DNA from 3 places in the Alteromonas sp. 5NW40-0090 genome. Region 2 is predicted to be linked to each of the others. Evidence: predicted binding sites of a transcription regulator. Region 2 holds the regulator's gene; each other region holds the start of a gene.
The links. The regulator sigma-54, encoded in region 2, starts transcription at its own class of promoters, with help from an activator protein. The targets are predictions, from matches to a motif close to GTTGGCACGNNNNTNGNNT.
Positions count from the first base shown of each region.

Region 1: AC27KT_RS14920 (DUF2884 family protein) is a predicted target of sigma-54. The motif match lies at 2,212-2,230, and genes of this name have one in related genera.
Region 3: xdp1 (exosortase-dependent surface protein XDP1) is a predicted target of sigma-54. The motif match lies at 1,846-1,864, and genes of this name have one in related genera.

Region 1 is NZ_BAAJLT010000011.1:177,789-182,001, forward strand. It holds gene AC27KT_RS14910 (sodium-dependent transporter) at 1-37, shown strand, start outside; gene AC27KT_RS14915 (NAD-dependent epimerase/dehydratase family protein) at 228-1,040, opposite strand; gene AC27KT_RS14920 (DUF2884 family protein) at 1,264-2,094, opposite strand; gene AC27KT_RS14925 (hypothetical protein) at 2,441-2,632, shown strand; gene AC27KT_RS14930 (mechanosensitive ion channel family protein) at 2,709-4,061, opposite strand; gene AC27KT_RS14935 (acyltransferase) at 4,065-4,213, opposite strand, start outside.
Region 2 is NZ_BAAJLT010000008.1:239,306-243,518, forward strand. It holds gene rapZ (RNase adapter RapZ) at 1-313, opposite strand, end outside; gene ptsN (PTS IIA-like nitrogen regulatory protein PtsN) at 398-841, opposite strand; gene hpf (ribosome hibernation promoting factor) at 855-1,142, opposite strand; gene AC27KT_RS12005 (RNA polymerase factor sigma-54) at 1,173-2,654, opposite strand; gene lptB (LPS export ABC transporter ATP-binding protein) at 2,728-3,453, opposite strand; gene lptA (lipopolysaccharide transport periplasmic protein LptA) at 3,456-4,001, opposite strand; gene lptC (LPS export ABC transporter periplasmic protein LptC) at 3,970-4,213, opposite strand, start outside.
Region 3 is NZ_BAAJLT010000004.1:334,024-338,236, reverse strand. It holds gene pssA (CDP-diacylglycerol--serine O-phosphatidyltransferase) at 1-421, opposite strand, end outside; gene xdp1 (exosortase-dependent surface protein XDP1) at 792-1,730, shown strand; gene xdp1 (exosortase-dependent surface protein XDP1) at 1,913-2,824, shown strand; gene prsT (XrtA/PEP-CTERM system TPR-repeat protein PrsT) at 2,930-4,213, shown strand, end outside.

The sequences.
Region 1 (4,213 bases), on a different contig from region 2:
GGCGGTAAAATACTTCGGGCTGAGCCTTTTCGGTTAGTCAGGTTTCCTCACCCCTTGTAAAAATTGTAGAGCGAGCCAACAGCGATATCGCAACAAGCTCAATAAAAAACGGCAAGCGTGAAGCTTGCCGTTTTGTTTATATCAAGAAATTTTCTTCCTACCCACTGTTCTAAAGTCTCAACCGGTTATTAAATCTGCAGGTTCTGGAAAATGCTTCTTTATCAAGCTTAAAACATGCTGTACGGGTCACCGTACATTGGCGTCACATTTAGCCTTGCCCAGCTTTTCGTAGCGTCAATCACCTTGCCAGCAGGTTCTGCGTCAGTATCAGAAAAGTGTGGGGCATCAATGTTCATCGCTTGCGCGGCATCCACATAGTAAATGCCGCGTTTAGGGTGAGACAAGCTACAAAGGTGTATAACATCGTTAAGCGGATTGTCACAAATGATGGTCGTCAACGCAGATACAATGTCGTACACATGTACAAGGTTTATTCGTTTATTTCCTGCATCCAACTGTCTTCCACTTAACGAACGGGCGGGGTGACGGTCTGGGCCTACTAAACCGGCTAGACGAACAACACTGATATCAACCTGACTTCGTTTAGATAATAAATAGTCTTCAATAGTCACGTGGGCTTTGGCCGAGGCTGTTTGCGGTTGTGTAGTGCTGTCTTCGGACACTACTTTGTTCGTGGCATCGCCGTAAACCGACGTGGTACTGATAAACACGATATGCGCTACGTTTTCGCTGATGGCTGCGTCTATCAACTGCAGCATGTTATCAGTAAATGACGCGAGATCTGTGTTTTTCCTACCAGGGGGGATATTTAGCAATAAGGTCGCGTTTGGCAGGTGGTTACATAGTGTTGATGTATCTTCGCCCAGAGTATATTCAATAGCAGTAATACCCTGCGCTTTTAACGCGAGGCGTTTCTGTTCGCTGCGTGTTGTACCAACAATATTTACTTTATCTATAAGCGCCTTGCCTACATAGCCGGCTAACCATCCGTAGCCACTAATTACTACATTTTGAGTCATCGATTAAATCCCCCCTATTTTGGATTCAAGAGTACATTAATTGGGGGGCAGTTGTCGTTAACTCTGCACCTTACATTGACTGTAAAATCGGAAACTTGAATGAGTCGAGATAACAAAAAAGTTGGTTAGCGGCTAGTATAAAAACACAAAACCGACTGGTTTTTCAGTCGGTTTTCAAAGTAAGTGGTTTGGTTTCGCGAGTTGAGTTCGCTACATTGTTCAACTACATCTTCATTTCGTCGTTGTGGTCATGGTGGTTGTCTTGATCAATATCTAGCAGGTTCAAATCATCTAACCCTGATATGGATGCCTGCATTTTACCTTCGGCATAATCCGCTTTTTTTAGTACCTTACACAATGCATCGCCTTTTTCTTCCAGCGCGGCAGCTTGGCTTTCTAAGCGATATTCTAAGTCTTCACCCCAGCGCTCCATCTTTTGCTCAAACTCAGACATATCACCGCCTTCCCACAACATTTGTGTTCCTACGGCAATAAGAATTCTACCCATAGACTCACTGATTAAAGACTCAATTTGCGCCTCAAATTCTTGCTCCCAGCTTTCGTCAAACCAACCTGGCTCATCGAATTTAGTTGAGTCTACGCGAATATTGCCTGCGTCATCATAGAATGAGGCGTTTAGTTTGGTTTCAAGTGAGTCGAACAGTTCACGAAAATCATCACCCATTTGATCGCCGCCCAGCAGTTCAGTAAACACTTCAGTTACTGCCACATTGGCAATTTGTAGGCCTTCACTAGCGATATTCAACGTCATAGGAATAGCCATATCAATGTTGTTGTAATATTCACTTACCCAGCGCTGTTGTTCGCTGTCAAGCGATACTGATTCGCCGTTGATGGTCATATTGTGATGGGAGTCAATCGTCATCACTGAGCCATTGTCCATCTGTACCGTTAGATCACCTTGATAGTATTGAATATGACCATCAAGCTCCATGTCACAACTGTTGTTTTGAAAGCTGCTGTTATGCGCAAATGCGTGGCCGCTTATTAAAGCACTGGTAAGGGCAACTGAAAGTAATAGTTTCTTAGACATTGTTCATTCCTTAATTTACGTGTGACGCGTTAACGAAAGTGCGCGAAGCAAACTGCAAAGCGTTGTAGTGTCACTATCGGATAGACGCTAGCGATACTCGCTGTTATACCTTAGGTAGAGCAATGGCCTTGCCAATATTTAAAGTTTATATTTTTCATAAACTTAGTGAGATTTAATGATTTCTTCATGCTCTGCTGGATGCACTATTTAGTGAAATTGCCAACTAATTAGTAGTTTTGACTAAGATCAATTAATACCAATAGCGGAACATTTAAGCCAATCCAAGCATGGTTAAATCTTATTTATTGGTGCATAATACCGCCAATATTTTTAAGGGGTTATCACAATGGCTGATTGGATTAATGCAATTATGTTTGGTGTTGCGCTAATTGCCTTTACGCTAGGGCTAAGCAGCATCGTTATGGGCTTTATGACTGCTAAAGCAGGTGCTGAAGGTATGCAGGAAAAAATCGAGTACGGTTTTTTTGGCGTTACTGGTTTAGTACTTTGCTTACTGATGGCCTACGCATTGGCTTAAGCGATAAGCATTAAAAAAACCGGCTATCTCAGCCGGTTTTTTTTCGCCTAAATTAAGCCTTAATGTTGAGTCTTTTTTATTCGTCGTTACTTTTTGGATTAGACTCGCACTTCTCCTGAGCATCGTTTTGCGTACTATGACTTTCGGTACTGTTTCTATAAGCGCTTTGTTCGCGATGGGCAAGCAGCGACAAATGTCCATCACGTTGATATGCGCGTAAGTCGAACAAATCCAGCATAGCCATAACGTGGTCGAAGATATCCGCCTGCACTTTTTCGTATCTCACCCATTCTTTTTGTGCACTGAAGCAGTAAATTTCTAAAGGTAAACCAAGCTCGTTAGGCGGTAGCTGCCTAACCATTAGGGTCAGTTCTTGGTTTATATCCGGGTGCTTGCGCAAGTAAGCCTCTAAGTAAGCTCTAAAAGTGCCGATGTTGGTAAGGCGGCGACTGTTTAGCAGATCCGACTCATCAATGGAGTAATCTCGGTGATAAGCGCGAAGCTCATTTTTCTTCTTATCGATATATTCGTTGATGTAGCGAATTTTCGAAAAGCGCTCTAGCATATCGTTGTCACAAAGCTTGATAGAGTGCACATCAATATAGATGGCGCGTTTAATTCTGCGTCCACCAGACTCTTGCATACCGCGCCAGTTCTTAACTGCTTCTGTAGTAAGGCTGTAAGTCGGCAGCGTCGAAATAGTTTTATCCCAGTTTTGTACTTTGACGTTGGTAAGGCCTATTTCGAGTATTTCACCATCTACTTCATACTTAGGCATGGCAATCCAGTCACCCGTATTAAACATGCGGTTAGCCGCTATTTGAATGCCGGCAACAAAGCCTAGGATGGTGTCTCTGAATATCAATAGTAAAACAGCGGCAATGGCGGTTAAGCCAGACACAATAAGCAACGGGCTTCTATCTACAATCAATGAAATACTTAACAGTATGGTGATAATAGCAAACGCTAACTTAGTAACCTGAATGAAGCCTGTTATTGGTGCGCGCCGTGAAAGCGCAGATGCATTGTATACGTCTTCTACCGTGCTCAGCATGGCGTACAGGGCCAACAACCCGCTATACAGCATGTACAGTTGAGCACTTTTAATCACCATTCCGTGCATCACAGCTTCGTTATCAATAAGTACCGGGGTGGCAATGTAAATAAAGAGAGCAGGGAAGAGGTGCATTAAGCGTCTAAAGAAGCCATGTTCTTGCAGCGCGTTATCCCACTTATTGTTCGACTTATACACCCAGTTAGCAATTTGAGGGCGCACTAACAGGCGCGCTACAATGTAAATAAGTGCGGCAACGAACAAAATAGACCCCAGTGCAATTACACTGTAAAGCGGATCCTCGGTAGTTAAATTTGGAAAAATATCTTTTACCAAATGTATGAAGTGATCGCGTACTGAAGCACTGACTTCCATTATTTACGACTCCAACAGTTTCTTAATGCGGTTATCTTTATTTTCCCATAGACCATTTAACCAGTTTTGAAAATAAAGACGAAATTCAGACTCAGTGCGTTCTGATTCTTGTTGCAGCTCAGGTACAGGAGTAATGTTCACGTCGATGACGA
Region 2 (4,213 bases):
GAGGGTGAAGACGACGTGTTTCGCTAAAACGCTTAACCAGTACATCATCGCTCGCGTCGATGTAGACAATAGTCATCGACCACGAAGAGGGCAGGTAGTCTAGAATTTCTACCAAATCGTCAGGATTTTTAGGTAAGTTTCTCACATCGATACTTACCGCTACCTGATCATACTCATCAACAACAGTATGGGTTAGGGTCGGAAGTAAGTTTACCGGGATATTATCAACACAGTAATAACCTAAGTCTTCCAATGCGCGAAGTGCGACAGACTTACCAGATCCCGAACGACCACTGATTATTATCAGCTTCACCTACTTTCTCCCTAATACTCTGGTTTTATCACATACGCGTTGATTAATGAGGCGCCTACTAAACGGTTAATAGGCGCTTAATGTTTAACTTAATGCAGTTAGAATATCGTCGCTTGTCGTTGCACGACGTATCGCTTTAATCGTTTCTTTGTCGCTTAGTTTACCCGCCACGGTGGCCAGCGTTTGAAGGTGTCCTTCGGTTTGTTCCTCTGGAACAAGTAGCGCAAAAAAGATGTCTACGGGTTTCTCGTCAAGGGCGTCAAAGTCGATTGCTGGCGTGCTGGTTACAACAATGGCAATCACTTTCTCAAGGCCCGGCAGGCGTCCGTGGGGCAGGGCGATACCATTACCAATGCCTGTACTACCCATCCGTTCTCGAGCCATTAAGCTATTAAGTACCGTTGCCTGGTCAATGTTATCGTTTTGCTTGGCAGCGATATCAGCGATGATCTCAAGAATTCGCTTTTTACTATTACACTGAACCGCACACTCGGTGCGGTCCAGACTTACGATGGCTTGTATATCCATGCTCAATTAACTACTAATGTTTTTTCAGTTTTTCCTTATGCTTGATTACCTGCCGGTCGAGTTTATCAACCATGCTGTCAATCGCCGCATACATGTCGGTGTTTTCTGAGGATGCGAATACTTCAGCGCCACTTAAATGAACGGTCGCTTCGGCTTTTTGATTTAATTTTTCAACGTTCAGGATGACATGCACATTAGAAATGTGATCAAAGTGACGTTCAAGTTTGCTGAACTTCGTATCGACATAATTACGCAAAGAGTCGGTGATTTCGACATGATGACCAGTAAGGTTGATTTGCATATTTCGTCTTCCTTATATTATTAAGCCCGTTTAAATAAGGCTTTTGCGTTGGTTCGACGGCGGGATCGATAACGATTCCCGGTATTTTGCTATTGTTCGCCGAGCGACTTTTATGCCTTGCTCGGCTAACAATGAAGCAATCTTGCTATCACTTAGCGGCTTACTAGGATTTTCTGCGGCCACTAACTTCTTGATCAATGCACGAATCGCTGTGGATGAACACTCACCACCGGACTCGGTTGCAACGTGGCTTGAGAAGAAATACTTCAATTCGAAAATACCACGCGGCGTATGCATATACTTTTGCGTTGTCACACGTGAAATAGTCGATTCGTGCATATCTACCATTTCTGCGACATCATTTAGCACCATTGGTTTCATCATTTCCGGGCCGTGCTCAAAAAAGCCCATTTGCTGTTGCACAATGCAGTTGGCTACCTTCATTAAGGTATCGTTACGAGACTCAAGGCTCTTTATGAACCACTTGGCTTCTTGCATGTGTGAGCGGATGAATTGCGAGTCACTACTGTTTTTGGCACGGCGACTCATGGCAGCGTATTGCTGGTTTACGCTTAATTTAGGCAAACTGTCAGGGTTCAGCTCAACCACCCAACGGCCATTCTTCTTGGTTACAGAGACATCAGGAATAACGTACTCAGGCTCTTTAGTAACTAAAGCACTACCTGGGCGAGGATTCAAGGTTTGAAGCAAACGCATTGCCTCGCGCAGCTGGTCTTCTTTCAAGCGACTTTTTCGCATCAGGGTGCGATAGTCTTTGCTGCTGAGTAAGTCTGAATATTCTTCGATAAGTTGTTTCGCTTCTACAAGCCACGGCGTGTCTTCTGAAAACTGACGCAACTGCACCATAAGACATTCTTGTGGAGAGCGTGAGCCAGAGCCAATAGGGTCGAACATCTGAATGCGCTTAAGCACACATTCTATTTCGTCCATCTCTATCGGCTCTTCTAAATCGTCGTCATTTACCGCTTCTAAAATATCCTCAAGGGTAACCGTTAGATAACCGGATTCGTCGATAGAGTCGATGATAGCAGTAGCAATTGCGCGGTCAGTGTCTGAAAAGTGAGTGAGGCGCATTTGCCAAAGCAAGTGCTCTTGGATGTCTTCAGTGGTCTCACCTTGGAAGATTTGTTCATCATCATTAGATGGGCCAGGTGCAGGCGCAGAAGACGCGGAGTAATACTCATCCCATGTGCTGTCGATTGGCAGCTCGTCTGGAAGATCGTTTTTCTCTAGCGCATCGCCCGCTTCCAATGTATCACTTGAAGCAGAAGCCGTTGCTTCAGATGCACTATCATCATTATCGATGTTGTTCTTCTCTAGCTGTGCCTCGTCATTGCCTTCTTCCACTTCCAATAGTGGGTTTGAATCGAGTGCTTCTTGTATCTCTTGCTGGAGATCAAGCGTAGAAAGCTGCAGCAGTTTAATGGCCTGCTGAAGCTGAGGTGTCATTGTAAGTTGTTGGCTAAATTTTAGCTGTAAAGATGGTTTCATCTACGTCTTATTTAAATGCTCTAAATTGAATATACCAGAGCTAAACTGAAAAATGACAATTCGGTTACACAAACTATAGCCTGAATTGTTCGCCTAGGTATACATCCCTTACTTTTTGATTACTTAAAACCTGTTCCGCCGTTCCTTGCGCAATAAGCTCGCCATGACTCACAATGTACGCTTTCTCGCAAACATCCAATGTTTCGCGTACGTTATGGTCCGTGATAAGGATACCAATGCCCCTATCCCGAAGATGTTGTATTATCTTCTTTATATCATTAACTGATATTGGATCAACACCAGCAAATGGTTCATCTAACAAAATAAATTGTGGTTTTGCGGCCAAAGCGCGTGCTATTTCAACACGACGGCGCTCGCCACCTGACAAACTCATCCCCGTACTATTACGTATATGGTTGATATTAAATTCATCAAGTAGGGCGTCGGCTTCTTCTTCTTGCTGCTGTGAATTTAAATCTTTACGGGTTTGTAAAATAGCCATGATATTTTCATGTACCGTAAGCTTTCTAAAAATTGATGCTTCCTGTGGAAGGTAGCCTATGCCGCGGCGTGCGCGCTCGTGCATTGGTTGATGAGTGAGTTCGTTGTCGTCAATCTCAATCTTACCTTTATCTAGGTTTACCAAGCCGACAATCATATAAAATGTAGTGGTCTTACCAGCGCCATTAGGCCCAAGAAGGCCGACTATTTGACCCGTTGAGACAGAAAGACTCACATCGCGAACAACCTGTCGTGACTTGTAGGCTTTAGCAAGGTTTTTAGCACTCAAAGTAGCCATTGCTATTCATTGTCCTTGTTATCTTTCTTTGACGATGTTTTGCGAATAGTTTCCGGCGTAAATACCGTAGTTACCCGGCCTTCGCCATTTTTACCCGCTCCACCGGTTGCAAGTAATTGCTCGGTAATCATATCAAAAGTAATCTTGTCGCCTTGCACTTTACTGGTGTCCTGCTGTAGCTCAGCGCTGCCTGCCAGAGAGATGGTACGATTAGCCACTTCATAGCGTATCTCATTGGCCTTTGCTGACACTGGCGTACCGTCCTCAAGCGATTGAGAATAGCTAGCAGGGTTACCCCGTGCGATAAATATTTCTCGTCCGCTGCCGTCTGTAGCGATAACTTCGACCTCATCAGCCTTGATGACAAGCGAACCTTGCGTGATAAGGACGTCTTCTTTGTAAAGCGCAGTTTTGTTTTTACCGTCAATAAACTGGGTGTTCGACCCTATTTTGATGGGTTGTGAAAAGTCGTCTTCACTAGCAAGCACCGCACCACTAGCGATGGCAAGCATAAAACTAGTTGCTAGGGGAATAAGTCGTTTGTACATGATCTAAAAGCTCGTATTCTTGTGTGCGTAAGTTCGCGTTAAACCCATTACTTAAAATAAGGTACTGTGTACCCAGTATCTCAACGGGTTGATCAGATGTCATTTGTTTCGTGTCTAAATTTATCTGTATGTATTCAGTTGATAAACTTTTCACAAAATCATCGCTGGTTTGATTTTCTATAACAACGCTATTTTCAAGTTGAATCAGCTCA
Region 3 (4,213 bases), on a different contig from region 2:
CAACTGCCGCAGCAGCCGGACTTGCGAGCCCTTGGAAGAAACGCTTATCTGCAATACCCACCTGTGTATTAAAACGGGCCAAGCGAAGCGCTGCACCTGCAACATATATAAAGGCTGCTAACCAGCCTAGCTTGCCAAGTTCAGTCAACCCCCAGTTATAAGCAACAAGTGCAGGCGCTACGCCAAAAGAAACCATATCGGCCATAGAGTCAAATTCAGCACCGAAGTCACTTTGTGTATTCGTCATTCTTGCCACACGCCCATCTAAACCATCAAAGATCATAGCGACGAAGATTGCTACTGCGGCCGCCTCGAATCTTCCGTTCATTGATGAAACCACAGCAAAGAAACCCGAAAACAACCCTGCTGTTGTTAATAAGTTGGGAAGTAAGTATACCCCTTTACGTTTTTGATCAGACATATGTCCTCATACTTCTACATATACAATTGCGTTAATTATTTCATAGATATCTAGGAACGCATAGCAAAGTAAAAATACAGTGTCTTAGCCTGCATATTTTTACCCTGCTTCGATAAAGCAAAGAATACTCGCTATTCTATCGCCGACATTACTAGCAGCAGCCCCCAGACGCTTCAGTTGCCTAACGTATCCCTTCAACTGAGTCTAATAACTAGGTATACGGCAACATACCTTAAATAGGTCACCGTTCATATATCATACAACTCCATGTTGAAATTAGGTACTTACTAAGTGTGCGCCAATAGAAAGGTGCAACGCTATCTTAGTATGTACTAGAAGCGAAAAGCGCTTCTTTTATAGGAAAGCAATTATGCTATTACTTCCAAAACACTTTTCTTTGAAGTCTGTATTACTAGTCTCCACGGCTTTGCTATCCACGTTAAGTGCTAATTCAGCATATGCCACCTACTATTATACCAAGCAGAGTTATTCACATTGCGGTTCGTCAAGTCAAACATCAGAACAAAGCAAAGTATGCAATTCACCGTTAGGTGAATACAATTATGACTTAGTAGATAATAAAGTAACCCAGAACACCCCGACAAGTGATTCAATCGTTCAAATAGACGGGCTAAATATAAACATGTCTGCCTTTTCTGATACGCAGGGAATTACTGGAGAAACCGTAGTCGGCGCGAAGCTAGAGAAAATCTCTGATAAATGGGCTTATGGTGTAACGAATAATGATGAAGCGAATTATAAAGGTTATTCCGACCACGCCATTGATAACTTAAATTACTTCTCTAGTGGTAGCGACAACTCTGAATATTATAGGTTTACAAACGTAGAACGAGATTACGATTTTGTTTTGCTGTCTTTTGATTCTGCGGTAACGCTTACCGGCGCTAGCTTTTCTTGGCTACACAGCAGCAGCGATAGTCAGGTGTCTGTAGCAGCGCTTGGCAATACGGCTAAACTAACCTCTGGCGTTAACACGTGGAGTGATATTGTTGCAGATGCACTAACCTCAGCATCGTTTGACATCGAAAGCTGTGAATATTTAGATCACCGCGCAGACTTTACGTTCACTGAGTCGGCCCAATATTGGTTGGTGGGTGCGTACAACACTGTATTTGGTGAAACAGACGGAAGAATAGGCAACGACGCGTTTAAACTTGCCAATATCGGTTTCTCTATTTCAGAAACAGCGGGTACAACAGATACTACCGAAGTGTCTGAACCTGGAACTATCGGTCTACTCATGGCCTGCTCACTCTTCGTCATGTGGCGTCGCAAAAAACTTATTTAATAAAATTAGACTTTAGATCACTGACAGGTGGTACAACCTGTCAGTTTTTTTTACTATCACTAACTCACACGCATCAAAATCCCAAAAAAACCAATACAAATCATAATCATACAAACATGGCACAAAGTTCGCTTAACCTTCAGTAGTATTGTAAAGCAAATTTAGAGTCGGTATTTATTTATATGAAGTATTTAGGATTAGCGACAGTTTTTCTTTTATTTTCCGGGAATGTATTAGGTAGTGACAGCAGTTTAGATGAAGGCACTTACTCGTTAGTAAATAGCGGTATTTCATATTCACTTCTTGGTGATTCTCAAAATGGAACCGCGGTTACGACTATTGATGGTAAAACAGTTTATGTTGGGCTTACTGCGTGGTCTGATACGGGTTATTATAAAAGCCACTCTGATACCTACACCAGTCGTTATTATCTTGACGAAAACGACGACCTTGTCAAAAAACAAGGCGTGCTTGATGGCTGGATAAACAGCAATAACACGACAGGTTATGGACTTATAAACAAAGACTCGACCGAACAGAGCGACTACACAACTTCGAGCTATTACGGAGATGCTCATACAATAGACAATAGAAGAACAGGCGATAGAGGAAAACAAGACTTCGATATGGTTTTGTTGTCTTTCAGCGAAGAAGTTACCCTTACCTCTGGTTCATTTTCCTCGATATATCGTTACAGTGGACAATCACAAAACGAAGTATCTGTAATAGGCCTTGGCGATATTGATAAATTTAAAGGTACCGAAAACTTCACATGGAATGACATTGCCTCTACTAGCGGCATAGAGACGGGTCATTTCTCTGTTGGAAGTAAAGTGAACAACTATTATCAGTCTGAGTTTACCGGCTTGAGCGCCGCCAAATACTGGTTAGTAGGTGCCTACAACACTATATTTGACAGCGGAGCTTCTCAGGAGAGCGACTTTGGATTCAAGTTGTCTGCCCTTGGATTTTCGATAGACAACACTCCTGATACTCCTACTAAACCACCAACAGAAGTCAGCGAACCAGGTGCCCTAGCACTAATGAGTTTAGGTTTGGGTCTTGTTCTATATAGACGTAAGCGTCGCGTTTAATGGTTTAAAAACGCTTAGAAAACACGTATCTTTAGAAGGTGGCTTAGGTCACCTTTTTTTATGCTATTTTTAAGCCAGTGGCTAGGCTAAGTTTCGAAGGTTTATATGGATTTTTTTAATAATAAAAAGCGAATTGTACATCGCACTATTATCTCAGCAGTTGCCTCATCGTTAATCACTTTCAACAGTTTTGCTACTACATCAGAAGATTACGAAAAAGCGCTCACCGCGTTTAACCAAAACGAGTATGAAGAAGCCTATATTCACCTTAAAAATAGCTTACAAAAAGACCCTGAAAATCTAGCTGCAAAAATTCTTATGGGCGAAATACTGCTTATAAACGGCTACTTAACCGCGGCCGAAATGGAGTTTGTAGAAGCGCTAGAGATGGGTGCCGATATTAACCTTCTGGCAGAACCGCTTGGCAACACTTGGCTGTTCTTAAACAGATATAAAGAGATTGTCGATTTTGCCGATTTAAACAAACTGTCAGGAGAGGCAGAGCGCGAGTGGTTAATGATTCGTGCAACAGCATGTATTAGATTGGAAGACGAGCAGTGTGCCTTACGCGACTACAACACTATAGTCTCACGCACACCTAACTTCGTGCCAGCTATAAACGGCTTAGCCTCTATTGCCCTTCAAAATGAAGACTTAACTAAAGCGAATTCTCTTATCAATAAAGCCATGTCGTTAGAACCAGAAAACGCAATCACATGGCGATTAAAGGGCCAGCTTGCTTACCGACAGGGTAATACAGACGCAGCAACTGCACATTTACAAAAAGCCCTAACGTTTAACCGAGACGACCCTATTGCCCTGCGTAATCTAGTGGATTTGTATCTAGAGGCGAAAGACTACGATACCGCAAAGCTATTCGTTGATGAAATTATTGAGGATACACCTAACGATCCGTTAGCCATATTACTCAATAGCTGGCTACAAAGTAGAGACAACCAGCAATCTATTGATAATGCAAAGCTAAAAGAACTTAACGACTTCATGGCGCAGCTCGACCCTGAGCTGATAACCTCTCAACCCATGTTACTGTATATCAGTGGTTTAACGAACTTCTTTAACAACAACATGGAAACAGCCGCAAAGGACTTTAATGCTTACTTGCAGCAGGAGCCTGATGACCTGCAGGCAGTATTAATGCTAAGCCAAGTCTATATGGCAACACAGCAAGACAAACAAGCGCTTGCCCTGCTTGAACGCCATCAGGATGCGTTAATGGAAGACCCTGACTCAGCATTGCTATTAGGTGATTTATTTATTCGCCAAAACAAAGCGTTTAAAGCTGAACGACTGCTGCAGAACCTTGAATATAAGTACCCAAATGAAAATAAGCTCCAGCTTTTTAAAATTAAACTGATGGCAGCGAGGGGA